4 regions of the Sulfobacillus thermosulfidooxidans genome follow, and region 3 is predicted to be linked to each of the others. Evidence: riboswitches for the same ligand, from Rfam matches in the RefSeq annotation. Region 3 holds a riboswitch; each other region holds the start of a gene.

Region 1 (4,175 bases), on a different contig from region 3:
ACGTATATTGAACAACAGTTGCTTAAAACCACAACCCGATGGGATGGCTATGAGCCACCGGATGGCGAGCCGTTACCGGATGAGGAAATTCCTCGAGCTAAAACCTTACTCGACGAATGGCAAAGCGCTTTAGATCAGCTAGGTCCCATACGGCCCGGGGTGTATGCCCTTTTTACACAGTTAGAAGACCGTCTAGCGTATCTCGAATCCGAACGACATGATGTCGAACTCGCCAAAAATGAATTGCGGGAAACCTTGCGGCAAATTGATCATGAGGTGGATGCACGCCTGGCCGAAACGGCTTCTCAAGTAGAGGAGGCATTTAAGCAAGCCTGTTTATCATTGTTGGGAGGAGAAGGCGGATTTCGGTGGATCCAAGGTGATGAAAGGGGCATTGAATTATGGATCCGACCACCAGGAAAAAAGCCGAGCACCATGACCTTGCTTTCTGGAGGAGAAAAGGCACTCGGAGGCATTGCCTGGCTGTTTGCCTTATTAAGTGTTCGTCCTTCTCCGTTTGTCGTTCTGGATGAAGTCGAGGCAGCATTAGATGAAGCTAATGCTCAAAGAGTCGCGCAATACATTCGCGCGCATCACGGACGGACCCAATATGTGATTGTGACGCATCATAAATCAACGATGACTATAGCGGATGCACTGTGGGGTGTGGCTGGGGACGGTCAAGGTCGCAGTCGATTAGTTTCCGTCCGCATTGAACACACTCCATTAGCAGAGGAAGGATAGGTGAATGGCAATGGCTGGTTTTTGGAATCGTTTAAAAGAAGGAATGACTCGTACTCGAGACAGTTTAGGTGGACGTCTGCGGACACTGTTTCAAGGACGCCAATGGGATGAGTCCTTATGGGATCAGCTCGAAGAAATCCTATTTGAAGCTGATCTTGGATATGATACGGTGGACTACCTCTTGACCCAATTGCGAGAAGAAGTCCGGATTGCGCATCCCCAGCGTGCAGATGACGTCATGGAATTGCTCCGGCGCATTATGGTGAACCTATTTGAAAAAGCATCTGATCCTACCCTTCTTGATCCGCAAAGACCTAGTATATGGTTAATGGTTGGTGTCAATGGCACGGGGAAAACAACCACGGCGGGAAAATTTGCGTACATGATGAAACGCCAAGGGTACCAGGTTATATTGGGGGCGGCCGATACATTTCGGGCTGCCGCAGTTGAACAGCTGCAGGAATGGGGTCAACGAGCCGGTGTTGACGTAATTAGCCAAGGGGCGGGGGCCGATTCTGCTGCTGTAGCTTATGATACCGTTCAAGCGGCCATTGCCCGTTCTCGTGACTTAGCAATTATTGATACGGCGGGACGATTGCACAATAAATCGAATCTTATGCAGGAATTGCAAAAAGTGGTTCGGGTGATTCGGCGCGAACGGCCCGATGCGCCCCATCAAGTCTGGTTGGTTATTGATGCGACGACCGGTCAAAATGGTTTAGCTCAGGCTCAAGTGTTTTTGGAGGCGGTTCATGTAACGGGAATTGTCCTCACGAAACTCGATGGGACAGCTAAAGGGGGCATTGCGCTGTCGATAAAACGGGAACTGGGTGTTCCCATTCGTTTTATCGGTGTCGGAGAAAAAGTGGAAGATCTGATGCCGTTTGACGCGGAAAGTTATGTCCGTGCCATTTTAGGCGATTGACGCCTTTTCTCCTGCCCACGTATACTCAAAATATACCTTGATAACGCCGAATTCGATTAAGAAGCGGAGGACCCGTTCCTTTTGGGGTGAATTGCTATGCAACGGGCATGCTCGCAGCCCGAACCCGTCAGCTAACTTCGCAGGCGTAGGGGGCTCAAGGTCTAATAATTCATTTGACTCCTTCCCCCGGGAAATATCCGGGGCTTTGTTTTGCCCGGTTCGATGGAGGTTATGCACGATGATGAAACGTGTTCTACAAATCTCCTTACGCGCCGATCCGTTAAATCCCTTGGACGGCGGTGAAACGGGAGGTCAACAAGTTATTGTTCGGCAAATGGGCCGAAATCTTCAGCATCTAGGTTATGCCGTCGATATTATTACATTACGTCAACAAGACCACTTACCCGAACGCTACTCCTTTGGCCATTTGGGACAAGTCATTCGACTGACCGGCTGGGAAGGGCGCTTGTCGTCAGATGAGGATTGGCATCGCAATCAGGACGCGATTATTCAGCAAGCGTTAACGTGGATTCGCGAACAACATCGCGAATACCATATTATCCATAGTCATTTCTGGATTTCGGGAATGGTGGCTGTGCGCCTGGCCCATGAATTGGGTATACCCTGGATTCATTCGCCATATAAAATGGGTCAATGGATTATGCGACCTGGGGATGAAATGTCCTCCATCCGATTACAAACCGAGCGCCAACTCATTGAACAAGCCCAGGGCGTTGTGGTGCCCTATTTGAAAGAAAGTGAAATGATTCATCAAATGGCGCCGAAAGTGCCTATTTATGTTGTACCACCCGCTGTCGATATCACTAATTTCTTTGTGCGGGATGCTGGACCGTTATTACGAGGATTGGGCTTAAATAAGCCTCCGATTTTATATGTCGGCCGTTTGAATAAAGGACGGGGAATTCAAGAAGTACTTGAGGTGATGACGCGTACTTCGTTGCCTTTGGATTTAACACTCTTGGTTATTGGGGGAAGTCCCGGTGAGGTTGTAGACGGACAGCCAACGAACCCGACTTTGCGCTCTTTAGCCGAAAAACTTAACGGGCATGTGAGGTTTCTCGGTCCCATGCCTCATCACGCCATTGCCACCTATATGGGTTCATCCACGGTGTTAATTGCACCGAATCAAGGAGCGACTCTGGGTATGGCTGTAATTGAAGCTATGGCGTCAGGTTGTGCCGTTGTCGGAACCAACGTGCCGGGTGTGGAAGACTGGATTGAGCCCGGATTCACGGGCATTCTCGTTGAGCGTTCGCGTATTGACCAATTATGGCAAAACGCGTTAGAGTTGTGGCAAACTCCTAATCGTGCCAGACAAATGGGAACTAACGGGCAAGAAATTATTCAACGACACCACACCGTTAACCACATGGCACAACGGCTACATGTAGTGTATGAGGAGGTGGCGTCCAGTGGCCGCCATCAAGCGGGTGTTGGCTACTGATATCGATGGAACCTTAATCGGCCATGGGGGAGAACAGGCAGTTCGGGATTATCTTTTGGCTCATCCCGAGCTTGGAGTTATTTATCTTACCGGTCGTACGCTGAACAATGCCTGCTCAATTATTACACGCTATGGGTTTCCCACACCGCTTGCGATCGCAACCGATGTGGGAGCCGACATTTATTGGGGTCCCCACTTCGAAGTCGATGAATATTGGGCATTTGAACAACGTCGTAATTGGTCGCCGCGGCGCCTTCGCACGGCACTAAGCGAAGTGTCCGGGGTCATTTATCGGGGACGCAGTTCCCATTGGCGTGTCGCTTTTGAACTTCAAGATCCGAGTTTATTGCCGATTGTGAAATCGTATTTAACCCAGCATCATTTAACAGTGCGGATGTTATGGTATCCCAATGAAAGCCGACTTGATATCTTGCCCTGTACTGCACTGAAAAGCCGTGCCTTGCAGTATATTTTGCGCCGCATTGGTGTCAAAGCGCAAAATTGTTTTGTCGCGGGGGATGCAGAAAATGACGGCGATATGTTGGCTAACCACTATCCCGGTGTTTTGGTGGCCAATGGGGATGCTTCGGTAAGAAATTGCCTGCCTGAATGGATCGTGCGTTCGCGCTATCCGGGCGCATTAGGTGTTTTAGATGGACTGCAGCAGTGGTTAGAACCACAAAGTCAATAACGACTGAGGCTTGCATAGACTCGTCCGAAGAAGCCCAAAGCCAAGCCCCTTTATGCATGGTCAAAACTTACAATAATATGCCTTTTTAAATAATCCATGTGGGCATTTGTCATCATGCTCCAACACAGGAACGCGGCGAGCGTCTTTTTAATGCTAAGAACGCCTGATTGTGTGGCAGCATGATGGTTTTTTGTCCAATTAGCTTCCTTGAACCTCCGCGCCCTAAAGGACGGAGATTCTGGGGGAACCACCATGGCTGCGTCGCGGGGCGTGAGACCATCGGAGTGACCCTCCTGATTCGCCACCTTGTCCCGCCAGCATCATCGGGGATTGTATCGCATGACGTCAGG
Region 2 (4,175 bases), on a different contig from region 3:
GGACTCTTGCAAAACGGTTCAACATGTTTTCTCCTTTAGACTGATACTCTTGATGAAATTACACAATGTTTCCGTCCAGGACCTTTGCCATAATGAGAGTGTATGATGATGCGCTCTCATTGACAAGGTAAAACTCGGTCAGGACTCAATTTGTAAATTTCGGGAATATTGTAGAACAAGTGGGGGCATTTTCCAAACGAGGCACATCTAAGGAGGTTGTGACGATGGATCATCCTAAAGACATCAACGACTATACTGAACGCGTATTATGGTCCTTATGGTACCGGCGCCGGGCGGTGACAATCGGGACTATCTGTGGGGATGCTCGTCTCGAACCCCACATTGTTACCCCGATTCTTGAACGCTTGGCAGCGAAAAAATGGATCGAAGTGTATCACACCGCAGGACAGCCTTCGTTGTATTTTTGGGCACGGCCTAAAGATCAGGACATGATTAAAACAGCGGAATTAATGCACCGCTTGCTTTGGGATCTGCCATTAAACCATCACGATGTGCTATAAAAGACTTATAGTGCGTAAGAGTGGAGTCATGATGGTTAATCTAATCTAAGTCGCACTCTTCTTCCCGGGCATTACACAGCGGCGAGAAAATGATGACCCAGCGTCCATTATCAAACCACCGTAGCAGCAGTTGCCCGGTATTCGGTACCCAAATATGGCGGGCAGCCGGTCCATGGGCTTCCAAAATAACGAGCAGGGCCCCTTTAATACAATCAGCGTGTGTTGCTGCTACGGTTAAGGTACTGGGCTCACAAGTTTGAAGGAACTGCGAGAGCGCGGACAACACACGCTGACCCACGGTCATGATACTTTCTCCGCCGGGAGGGGGATTATTCTCCGGATCTTGCCGCCATGCCTGGAAAGCAGGGGAATTGGCGTTTTCTAAATCTTTCAGTCGGTGACCATCCCACTGTCCTAAATCAACTTCTGCCAAGTCATCCAAGATGACGGGATCAATCTGATGGATCCGTGCCAAGGGCAGAATGGTTTGCCTGGCGCGTAACAAAGGACTCGTGACAATATAGCGAATGGGAGCATTGAGCAATTGCCGAGCGAGTCGCTCGGCCTCTAAAGAACCGGCGGGAGTTAAGGGTGGGTCCCATGTGCGGCACGCGAAGCGGCCTACTGCATTGGCTTCACTTTCACCATGCCGGACCAATAATACATCAGCGTATGAGGGCAACAGAAAACCTCCTGTGAGAAATAGTTGAGCACAACGGACTAGGCGCTTTTTATCTTACTGAAATTCCGAAGTCATGGGGAGAATTTATTGCGCTCTCGCAAATTTGTCAATCATCCACAAAATTGCACCAAGCACCGAATTCATGATAGGCTGAAAAGGAACACACACAGTCCTTTGTACATATAGTACGCTAGGGCTTAGTGGAATCAATTGAATTAATCGCCAAATCGTGTGCAAACACGAACGGGGGACCCAATTTTCGGGGCGTACGTAAGGGGGCAGCTTTCCGCCCTAGCCCGTCAGCTTACCTCGTCGGCATGGAAAGCTTGGACAGTTGCCCGGGCTCGTCCCGGTTTTTTTATCGATTTGGTGATTTTTCGATTGATAGGAGATGAGAACCTCAGTTTTTAAGGAGGTACGCTTTATGGGTTATTCATGGGTGACGCCTGAGAAGGAACAAAAAAATGGCGTGGTGAGTCAAACGCCAGAAGGCCTGACGGGGGCGATGCAAAAAAAACCGTATAAAGGTTACGTTCCCTGGTTAGTGGCGGTCCTGGTCATTGTGGTATGGTGGTTAATTTCCGCTCTTCACTGGGTTTCATCCACAGCCCTCCCCTCACCCGGATCTGTTTTTCATGATTTCATTTCGGTTGCCACAATAGGTTATAGCGGTGTTCCCTTATTAACGAGCACGTTATATAGCATGGGCCGTATTACGGCAGGGTTTTTAGCGGCCGTTGTGGTTGGGATCCCCATTGGATTTTGGATGGCATCATCAGACTGGGTCTTTTTAGCCATTGACCCGTTATTACAATTCCTTCGTCCTATTCCCCCGCTAGCCTATATTCCTGTGATGATTGTCTGGTTTGGCATTGGCGAAACCTCAAAAGTCATCCTGATTTTTTTCTGTACCATTCCCATTATTATCATTAGCGCCATGAGCGGGGTAAAAAGTGCACAAGAGACCCGTATTCGGGCAGCCCAATGCCTTGGAGCCAACAAAAGACAGTTGTTCCGTTATGTCATTTTGCCATCGGCACTTCCGGAAATTTTTACGGGCATGCGAGTTGGTATCGGCATTGCATGGACCTGTCTTGTCGCTGCCGAAATGATTGCAGCATCCAAGGGACTGGGCTGGATGATTGAATCAGCAGGAAACGAACTGCAGATCGGAGTGGTTTTTGTCGGTATCGTGATCATTGGACTTCTCGGTTACGGGATGGAACTGATTATCCGCAGCATTGAGCACCGAGTCACACCATGGAAAGGGAAAGCATAAACATTACCGATTGTTCTCTAAAACAGAGCACGTTCTCGTATGACTGGAAGTAGTCATGCTCGGGGATGCTGTGTCACCTTTTTGTCCTAAGAAAGGGTAACGTCACGATCTTAACCTCAGTGGAGCATATATTTTATGCCGTCATCGTGAGTCATGAGGCGCATAACACCATGACAAAATACCAAAGGAGGATGTTTTGTGCGTGCATTTCTTCAAACCAAGAAATTTCGGCAGTCTCTTATGATGGGAGTTTTCATCCTACCTATCCTGGTGGGGTTAGCTGGGTGCGGCAGTGCTACGGCAGCGAAGCAAGAACCGACGGTCACCATCGGTTATGAAAATGCGCCAGATCCCGAATCCGTGGCCATTGAGCAGAATTTCTTTCAAAAATATATGCATGCGCATGTGGTCTTGAAATATTTTTCATCGGGTCCCGAGGCCCTGACATCCTTGGCTTCCGGCTCCTTGGATTTTATGACCACCTTAGGTAATCCCCCGACAGCCTCTGCGATTGCCCGCGGAGTTCCCTTGAAAGTGATATGGGCTATGGAGCGGTATACCACGGCCGAAGGATTAGTGGTTAAAAATGGGTCTCATATTCGATCCCTTAAAGATTTGGAAGGGAAAACGGTAGCTTTGGTGCAAGGCTCGACGTCACCTTTTGAACTAGATACCGCTCTTCAAATGCACCACATTCCAGTCTCTTCTGTTCATATCGATAATATGGCTCCGCCCAACATGGTGGCTGCCTGGAAAACCAATCAAATTGATGCCGCCTACGTATGGGCCCCCTTTTTAAACGAAATGCAACAAGACCATGGTCATATCCTCATTTACGATCAAAACCAGGTCAACCAAGCACCAATTTTTAATTTGGCCGTTGTCAATTCGCACTTTGCCAGCAAATATCCTCAATTGGTGGATCAATTCATCCAAGCGGAAGAAGCTGGTGTCAAATTTTTCTATGCCCATCCTAACCAGTCATTCCAAGATATTGGCAAATTAAATGGAATTTCAGCCGCTGATGCCAAAGCGCAAGCGCAAGGTTTGCACTTTACGACCTTGTCCCAGGAATTAACCCTGCGAAGATTGGGAACTTCCAGCACGGTTGCTGACTCTTTGGTCACAAAATCCTTAACGTCAGCAGCCCAGTGGTTGAAACAGACGGGGCAAATCAGTGCTGTTCCAGCAAATATGAGCCAATATGTTGATCCCTCTTTTTGCCAAACGGTCTACGATCATTCGCGGAAAAGTGGGACCTAACACAGGAAATCCGGTCTATATGACCTATGTTCCCGGTGTGATTTATCAGATGTAATCAAAAAGGAGCATTTGCGGGTGATTGAACTTCACAATGTGACGAAATTCTATCCACCGACTATAAAAGGCGGCCAGCCCGTTTTAGCCGTCGATCATGTGAACCTATCATTACATCCCGGAGAATTTGTCTGTATTGTTGGACCGTCGGGATGTGGGAAAACCACAATTCTCAACATGATGGCAGGGTTTGAACAACCGAGCCAGGGAAAGATTTTACTGGAAGGGAGGGTCGTGGATAAACCGGGACCGGAACGGGGAGTCGTGTTTCAGCAACCTTCTTTGTTGCCGTGGATGAACGTTTACGACAATATAGCTTTGGGACTCACGATTCGCGAAGGGAAAAAATCTCATCATGTCCCAAAAGTTCAGTCCA
Region 3 (4,175 bases):
TGGTAACCCGGATTACGGAAACAGTCCGGGAACTTAAACGGATGGGACACGAATTATTTATTGTGGCTCCTTGTGGCGGAGAACCTGTTTTTGAAGGGATTCCGGTAAAATCCGTACCCACATTTTCCGTGTCTTTTGTCTATGGAGGAAAGCCTTGGGGCATTCCCTTGCCTCGCGTCCAAAAATTTCTCGATGAATTTCGTCCCGATGTGGTTCATGTGGTGAATCCGTTTGTCTTAGGCATTGCAGGCGTATATGCGGCGCGCCGCCGCCAATATCCATTAGTGGCATCGTATCATACAAATATTGCGCAATATGCCGACTTCTACCATTTGGGATTTACCAAGCCTGCAATCTGGGGACTTTTGCGCATGTTACATAACCAGGCTGTGTATAATTTGGCGACATCTGAAGCCATTATGAAAGAAATTACGCAGCATGGAATCAAAAACGCGCGGCTGTGGCGACGAGGCGTGGATCTCTCAGGATTTCATCCGCGTCACCGGAACGAAGCCATGCGCCAACGGTTAACCGGTGGACATGCTGATCGGCTCATTGCGTTATACGTGGGACGCATTGCTAAAGAAAAAGGATTAGAACGGTTATTATCTTTGTTTCCAGGCAATCCCGGTGTGCACCTGGCTTTGGTCGGTGATGGGCCGGCTGTCGATTATTTTAAACAGCGCTTTGAGCGGACTCCTACGACATTTGTCGGAAAACTCTTAGGCGAAGAATTGGCAAGCGCATATGCCTCGGCAGACTTTTTTGTGTTCCCGAGTACGACAGAAACGTTAGGCTTGGTGTTATTAGAAGCGATGGCTTCGGGGTTGCCCATTGTGGCCGCGGAATCTGGACCGTCGCATGAACTCATTGATCCCAGTGGGGCAGGAAGACTATTTCCGAGTACCCAACCGTACCAATTAGCCCAATTGGTAAGCGAATTGATGAAGGACCGGACTTTACTGGCGGATCTTGGAGTGAAGGCGCGCCAAGAAGCGGAGAAATGGGGATGGAAAGAACCTACGCAAGAACTCGAGGCGCTCTACGAGGCGGCGATTCGCCACGTAAAGGGACATCAATGAGTCGGCTATGGCAATTTATCCAATTCGTATCGGTCGGATTGGGGAATGCCATAATCGATCTATTAGTTTTTAATGGGTTGTATTGGCTCATTCCTACACGGAATGTCGATCAGCTCGTGGTGTATAACACGTTAGCGGTAATGGCTGCAATCCTTAACAGCTATATTTGGAATAGTCGCTGGACATTTCGCCAGAATGTTAAAAAGCATGGGAAAGAAGCGCTGCGTCAACGCGTTTTGTTTATTGTGCAGTCACTAATTAATATTGTGGTAAACGATTTAATTTTGTGGTTAATTGCTCCTTTAGTCTTGCAGATTCATGCCATTCCCCATGTCATGGCCAACAATATTGCTAAATTGGCAGCGATGTTTTTAGCTTCCCTAACAAGTTTTATTATGATGAAACTCATTGTATTTACGTAAGTTGTCCGATCCAATTTGTGACATGTTTCTTCCAGTCAAATCCCAGAGGATAGCAAATATCTCGCCCAAACGTCATTTTTTGCGGTCTTTCCCACATCGCTTTAAACCCTGTGCGCTAAAAATTGGTATGATAGCGCAATCATGGACAAATATTGCGATTGTCTTGAAAAGGGACAGCGGGTGGGGCAAAACGCAAGGATAACCAGCATTATGGCATCTGACAGGTTGTCCAATCTTTCCTAAACTGACGCCAGCCAAATTGTTGATGATTCAACAACCGGGGGATCCAAATCTGGGGTGAATTCGACAGTTTTCGGTCGAAGGGGCCACTCTCCGCGCCCTAACCCGTCAGCTAACTCCGGAGGCAAAATTGTTGAGGGGAGATTGTTTAATGCATTATCGTTTTCTTGCCGGAGCCCTAATGACTGGGGCGACTGCAGCACTCGGTATGATGATTTCTGGATCTGCTGAAGCTGCCTCAATTCCCGAAACCACTCAAATGTTAGCGCAGCAACATCCTGCCATGAATCAAGTGCTCCAACAAGGGAGCGTGGGACACTGGGTGGCCACACTACAAGCCGATCTCTATTTATTGGGATACCACAGTGTCGGAACGGATGATGGAATCTTTGGACCCAAAACGCTGGCGGCTCTTAAGGCCTTCCAGGAAAATAACGGGTTTGCTCCTACAGGAGTGACCAGTCCGCCCGTTTGGCAAGATATTTTAGCTGGGTTTAATCTGACTCCGCGTTACACCGGTCCTATGACATTCTCCGTCAATGTGCCTCCCATTAATGCACAAGAACATCCAGCACTTTATCAGAAACTCTCCATCGGTTCCCAAGGACATTGGGTGGCGACGCTACAAGCTGACCTAAAGTTACTGGGGTATACTCAAGTGGGACCGACAGATGGAATTTTTGGACCTAAAACCCAGGCAGCGGTGGAAGCTTTTCAGCGAGCTCAGGGACTGACCCCTTCGGGTGTAACCACATATGATACCTGGAAACAGATTTTGATTGGTCTCGGAATTTTAGCGCCCAATACTGATCTGACCGCTGCAAATACGGCACAAACAAGTGTCAGCAACACGACCTCCAGTCAGAACACCCAAGGCACCCAAGCGGCTAACGTATCAGACGCGTCGCAAGTGTCCTCGTCGTCTTCCTCTACGCCCAGCACGATTGATGGCCGCCCCGTGATTGCGGTCTATCATATGCGCGCAACGGCATATGGTCCGAGTCTTAAAGACAACTACCCCTACGGACCGGTCGATGCATTTGGCCAACCTTTGGAACCGGGAATGATTGCTGTGGATCCATCACTCATTCCATTAAAATCCTACGTGTACGTGACCGGATACACCGATCCCAATTTGCCGGCCGGCGGATTTTTAGGCCGCGCAATGGATACAGGTGGAGCGATTGTGGGACACCGAATTGACATATTCATGGATGCCAATTCTCAAACCGTCTCCAACTTTGGCATTGAGCCCGTTACCGTCTATGTTCTAGGCAAGTAATTTCGCATTAGACAATGAGAGCAGTATTTCGCTGCTCTCATTTTTTATGGAAAAAAATAGATCAAATTGCTAGTCTGTGCCTCTCTAAGGAAGGATTTTCCGCGATTCTCGCGAAATATTATGATGAGGTGAAAAACAGATGAGAATGCATTCATTTGAAGAGTTTTGGCCATATTATCTTGCGCAGCACCAAAAGTCCGCTACGCGTCTCACCCATTTCATTGGCACTGGCACGGCGTTGATTGCGATTTTGCTGGCTCTTCTAACCTTTAACGCTTGGTATTTATTGCTTGCCCTTGTCATGGGTTATGGGTTCGCTTGGTACGGCCATTTATTTATTGAACAAAATCGACCGGCAACATGGCGTTTTCCTCGGTATTCTCTTCAAGCAGATCTGTTATTATTTTGGATTATGTTGACACGAGGATTTGCTTTTGAAGATTTCTCCTTGCCGCGCAACCCGTTGAAAGGAAAATGAGGTTCAAGACCTGTCGACCTGGCTAACATAGTTCGCTCCTCAACCGATATATATAGGGCAAGAGGAGGCGAGCGTGATGTCATTGTGGTTGCGCCATGGGCGGCAGATAGTTTTGTTGATGGGTGTCAGCGTCGTTCTCGCCGGTTGTGGCAGCCCCAATAGCATTGGCAACATGCCAGGACCCGTGCGCAAGATTATCAATACTCCCACCCTATCCGGCTATAATATTGGGGCGAATATTTTGCAGGCGACAGGCAACCAGGAATATCTGGGTAGTGGTCAAATTCCTGGTTACTATAACTATGGGCCGGCTTATGATAATGGCTCAAACACGTATTACGTTACGTTAGAAGTACCAATAAATGTGGCGGGTCTGGAAAAGAGCCTCCACTATCTCCCCCATCCCATTGAGTCGACAACGATTCCGGAAGAAGTCTATATTAATATTCCGCCGCTGCCGAATATGGCTTTTGACCGTCTTTATTTTGATCCCAGCACCCATTTAGCCCCGTTCTCCTTTAAACTATTGCCCAATGGGCAAGTTCTTGATGTCTCGTGGGATGCAGTCCTCGTCAACAGTTGAGTTTTCGTGTCCGGGTTGCTTAAATAGAAGAGTGGACCATGAAACTATACCAAGAGGTGGTGGCGACCGCGAATCAATCTAAGGATCA
Region 4 (4,175 bases), 350 kb from region 3:
CAGGGCTAAGAGCTAAATATGACTCCGGACCACCTGGCCAGTCCATCTGCAATGCTGTCGCCATATGTGGGGGTGTGAGCGTTGACGTCAAGGTGGCGGCCCCCACGGGTCGACCAATTTGTATCCCTAATGCCCCAACCACGACAACACCAATCCCCGCCAAATATGTCCATTTTGCCACAGCGATCCCTCTTTCCTAAAAATCGACAAATCATGAAACAGAATTCCACAAATAAAAAACGCCCAGGATGCGCCCTGGGTTACCACTTTTATGATGTGTTGTACCAAAATCCTGTTAGACTGTGGGAATCTGTCTTTTCGTGGTCAGCACAATGGCCGCGCCCACAAATACGGCATACACGACAAGTCCCATGACGATAACAACAGGCCATGGTAAGTGACCGTAAGTGGCTAAAACTGTTCCCGCTACAGCAAAAAACGTGGCGATCATGCCCCAAATGGCCGTAGTAGTGTAAGCTCGCACTCCTTGATGACCTGAAGATAAATAAATAAAAACCAAAGAGGTGAGAAATACTGCTGGAAATCCGGATAAAATTCCGGAAAGAAACGGAGCGGCCCGGGTTACAAGACTGACCGAAACAACAATCAATCCCCCAACAACAAAACGAATGATTGACACCATAATGATGCCTCCTTCAGTGATATAAACAGGGACAACCTCTAAGCATGCGTGTAAGGGTAAATTCTTGAGAAACGCTAGAAACTTAAAGTGATTGCATCACCGCAACCGTTAAACCGGCGATGGTTCCCCAAAACAATAGCAGCGATCCAAAAGCCCAATGAAAACGCTGATGCTTGAAAACATATGGAGCAACTAAGGTGACAGCCATTCCGGCAATCAACGACACGCCCCCGCCCATCGCCATTTGGCGGAGAATACGATCTAAATGCGGTCCGTTATGGGCCAGAGCTCCCACAATCAAAGCCGATGTAAACACGGCCGGAAATCCCGCCAAAAATCCTCCAGCTTTACCACCTACTTTTTTCGTAAGCCACGTTGCAAATGAAACCGCGAAACCACCCATTAAGAACTTCAATAGAAGATCCATGACCTCATTCACCTCATAATTAAGACTACAATGAATTCTCCACGTCGTCTAAGATGGTTTTGTTATAATTGTGCATAGGAAAAATCTATGTCTAGGAAAACGAGGCAATTGCCGATGGAACTTAAACAACTCGAGTATTTTGTAGCTGTCGCGGATCATAAAAGCATCACGAAGGGTGCGGCCAGTCTATATGTGTCCCAACCCACCATTAGTCAACAAATCAAGTTATTGGAAGAAGAATTGGGCCACCCTTTATTTATCCGCCATGCTCAAGGCGTCGAACTCACCGATGATGGGGCCACGCTGCTTCGCTATGCTCTTCGCGTGTTACAAAATGTTGATGACGCCAAAGCCGAAATTCAAGGAGCCTCTTCCGCTCATGGAACCATTGCAATGGGCGTGTTACCCACTCTCACCCGTTCCATTCTTCCCACTGTAATTCGTCAATATCAACGAATGCATAAAGACATCCAATTTGCAGTAACAGAAGGCAGCTCTCAACGCCTGTTAAAATCCATTACAGCGGGTGATCTTCATCTCGCTTTAGTCGATTTACCTTTAAGCGATCCTCTCTTGGCTGTTGAAACCCTGTGGACAGAAGAGCTGATTCTTATTACGCCCCACGCGATGCCTTTGCCGCCAGGCCCCTTGTCATTAGAACAGGTCCGTCACCTGCCTTTCATTACAATGGAACCGGGTTATGGACTTCGTGATGCGTTGTTTCGCATGGCCCAAGCCCGTGGTTTTAATCCCCACATCGTTCATGAACTCACGAGCATTGGCGCCATTATTGGTTTTGTGGAACACGGTTTTGGGATTAGTGTGGTACCTGAACGTACAGTGGAATTAGAAATTCAATCCCGCCGCATTGGCTTTGTGCGCCTAGCAGAAAGCAATACGCGAGACATTGGTATGATTTGGCGCGCGCATAGACGCCTACCTGATCCCGTGCAAACGTTTTTGGCATTTCTTCGCAGCTATGGATGGCAATCTAAGTAACATTTTGAGAGGTTTTGGGAATTTATCTCCTAAATCTGAGAAAAAACGTGATAAATGGTCATTGCACGTGTCAAATGGTTCTATTGGGTAATAATTGGTCTCTACATATAATGACAAATTAATCGTTATTTCGTATAGTGTGTCCGACTCCACGCGCCGAATCGTAATTTTTGTAATTACGTACGGGGGATTACTAGGATTTTATCCTAGGGTGAATCGTTTGCCATAACGGGCAAATGTAGGGCTCCTTCAGCCCGAACCAGTGAACTAACCTCGAAGGCAATATCCGAAGGAAGGGAGCCTATTTCTTGAATCTTTTACGGTCAAAAAAAGTCGCTGCGAGCATTGCAGTAGGCTTATTGTCTGTGCCTGCGGCCATTAGTATGTTAACTGTGTCGGCATCATCTACTGTGACACTCGCATCTGCCAACACCAGTGCCGCCCCGAAATTTTTATCCGCGCGTTATTACACCGTGCAACCTGGGGACACATTAAGTGGTATTGCATATCGGTTCCATACTTCCGTTGCGACATTAGTCGCCTTAAATCACATTAGTAATCCTAATGCGATTTATGTCGGACAAGTCCTGCGCATTAGCAATGCAGCGTCCAGCACAGCCTTAGGTTCGGGAACAACTAGTGCTTCTCTCACTTTTGATACCGCCCATTCGACGACCTATACTGTGCAGCCCGGTGACACCTTAGGCGGTATTGCGGCTCGGTTCGGAGTTACCGTCGCAGAACTCGTGGCATGGAATCATATAGCGAACCCGAACCTCATCGCTGTCGGACAAGTTCTCGTGATTGGTACAACATCTGGTTCGACAAGTTCTAGCGCTAGTCCCGCATCTTCTCCTGCCAGTTCTTCCTCTACAACATATACGGTTCAGGCCGGCGATACCTTGGGATTAATTGCCCAAAAATTCGGAATTTCATGGCAGACTTTGGCTTCCTATAATCACTTGGCGAACCCAAATGTGTTATATGTTGGCGAAGTCCTCCAAATCCCCGGTAATGGACAAGCCTCATCGAGCGCCACGGTTCAATTGCCTGCTCAAAATGCGTCGGTCAGTTTTGGACAGGCTATTGTTAACACCGCGGAACATCTTTTAGGTATTCCATATGTCTGGGGAGGAACGACGCCCGCCACGGGATTTGATTGTTCGGGATTGGTCTATTATGTTTTCCGGCAAAACGGTGTGCCCATGCCGCGCACGAGCTGGGCTCAGTACTCTTATGTGACCAAAATCGCCAAATCGCAGTTGCAACCCGGAGATCTCGTGTTCTTTAGCACAGATGGTCCCGGTGCATCCCATGTTGGCATTTATATTGGAGCCGATCCGGCCTTAGGCTATTCTCAGGCCTTTATCGAAGCTCCAGAACCAGGCCAAACGGTGCGCATATCAAACCTCAATAGTCCCTATTATCTGGATCACTATTATGGCGCAGGCACTGTAAACCCGTAACCCTAATACAAAACTCAGACGAAGACTTCGGTCTTCGTCTCTTTTTTTTCTAAATAAGTATTCTCGCGATATTCCTTTCCTCACTGAGAAACAACGTTATCACGTCATGACATAAGTCATATCATTAAGTTAAAATTAGTAATGTTAGTTTATGTCTGGGCGCCTTTTAGGATAAATCTTTGCCTTGTCCCAAAAGCCAAAAACAGTGGCCAATTTATTTACAAAGGACCCTATCCACACTAGGGAGCATACTGATAAACTGTTTTTGAGCCGGCAGCATAATCAGTCAGAGAGCGAAGGAGAACAATATGGGAAAAATTTTTGATAAACTCCTACCGGAGCATGAAGCCTTCATTTCCCGGCAACCGATTTTCTTTGTGGCCACAGCTCCTCTCACTGCACAAGGCCATGTCAATCTCTCCCCCAAAGGCTATGATGTGTTCCGGATTTTTTCTCCCACACAAGTGGGATATCTTGACCTCACGGGAAGCGGCAATGAAACCGCCGCCCATATTTTAGAAAACGGACGCATTACCTTCATGTTTATGGCGATTGAAGGTCCCCCTCAAATCCTCCGGCTGTATGGAAGAGGATATTCCGTCCGTCCCACTGATTTAAAGTGGGAGGAACTTTCTACATC

What was found. Region 3 has a riboswitch for cyclic di-AMP ahead of AOA63_RS17955 (peptidoglycan-binding protein). Riboswitches for the same ligand answer to the same signal wherever they lie in the genome.
Region 1: linked by a shared signal. The riboswitch ahead of AOA63_RS05010 (glycosyltransferase) and the one ahead of AOA63_RS17955 (peptidoglycan-binding protein) in region 3 are both predicted to bind cyclic di-AMP.
Region 2: linked by a shared signal. The riboswitch ahead of AOA63_RS13310 (ABC transporter permease) and the one ahead of AOA63_RS17955 (peptidoglycan-binding protein) in region 3 are both predicted to bind cyclic di-AMP.
Region 4: linked by a shared signal. The riboswitch ahead of AOA63_RS16250 (LysM peptidoglycan-binding domain-containing protein) and the one ahead of AOA63_RS17955 (peptidoglycan-binding protein) in region 3 are both predicted to bind cyclic di-AMP.

The regions. Positions count from the first base shown of each region.
Region 1 covers NZ_LGRO01000001.1:950,315-954,489, forward strand. Annotated here, with positions in the region: gene smc (chromosome segregation protein SMC) at 1-744, shown strand, start outside; gene ftsY (signal recognition particle-docking protein FtsY) at 755-1,669, shown strand; cyclic di-AMP (ydaO/yuaA leader) riboswitch at 1,704-1,830, shown strand; gene AOA63_RS05010 (glycosyltransferase) at 1,908-3,134, shown strand; gene AOA63_RS05015 (HAD family hydrolase) at 3,103-3,825, shown strand.
Region 2 covers NZ_LGRO01000001.1:2,737,489-2,741,663, forward strand. Annotated here, with positions in the region: gene AOA63_RS13295 (ABC transporter substrate-binding protein) at 1-25, opposite strand, end outside; gene AOA63_RS13300 (hypothetical protein) at 225-521, shown strand; gene AOA63_RS13305 (histidine phosphatase family protein) at 562-1,203, opposite strand; cyclic di-AMP (ydaO/yuaA leader) riboswitch at 1,414-1,537, shown strand; gene AOA63_RS13310 (ABC transporter permease) at 1,628-2,482, shown strand; gene AOA63_RS13315 (ABC transporter substrate-binding protein) at 2,681-3,745, shown strand; gene AOA63_RS13320 (ABC transporter ATP-binding protein) at 3,821-4,175, shown strand, end outside.
Region 3 covers NZ_LGRO01000002.1:495,603-499,777, reverse strand. Annotated here, with positions in the region: gene AOA63_RS17965 (glycosyltransferase family 4 protein) at 1-1,082, shown strand, start outside; gene AOA63_RS17960 (GtrA family protein) at 1,079-1,504, shown strand; cyclic di-AMP (ydaO/yuaA leader) riboswitch at 1,747-1,886, shown strand; gene AOA63_RS17955 (peptidoglycan-binding protein) at 1,896-3,026, shown strand; gene AOA63_RS17950 (DUF962 domain-containing protein) at 3,166-3,504, shown strand; gene AOA63_RS17945 (hypothetical protein) at 3,581-4,087, shown strand; gene AOA63_RS17940 (trans-sulfuration enzyme family protein) at 4,126-4,175, shown strand, end outside.
Region 4 covers NZ_LGRO01000002.1:146,868-151,042, forward strand. Annotated here, with positions in the region: gene AOA63_RS16230 (D-alanyl-D-alanine carboxypeptidase family protein) at 1-181, opposite strand, end outside; gene AOA63_RS16235 (DUF3147 family protein) at 296-643, opposite strand; gene AOA63_RS16240 (DUF3147 family protein) at 726-1,070, opposite strand; gene AOA63_RS16245 (LysR family transcriptional regulator) at 1,158-2,069, shown strand; cyclic di-AMP (ydaO/yuaA leader) riboswitch at 2,214-2,366, shown strand; gene AOA63_RS16250 (LysM peptidoglycan-binding domain-containing protein) at 2,378-3,535, shown strand; gene AOA63_RS16255 (pyridoxamine 5'-phosphate oxidase family protein) at 3,844-4,175, shown strand, end outside.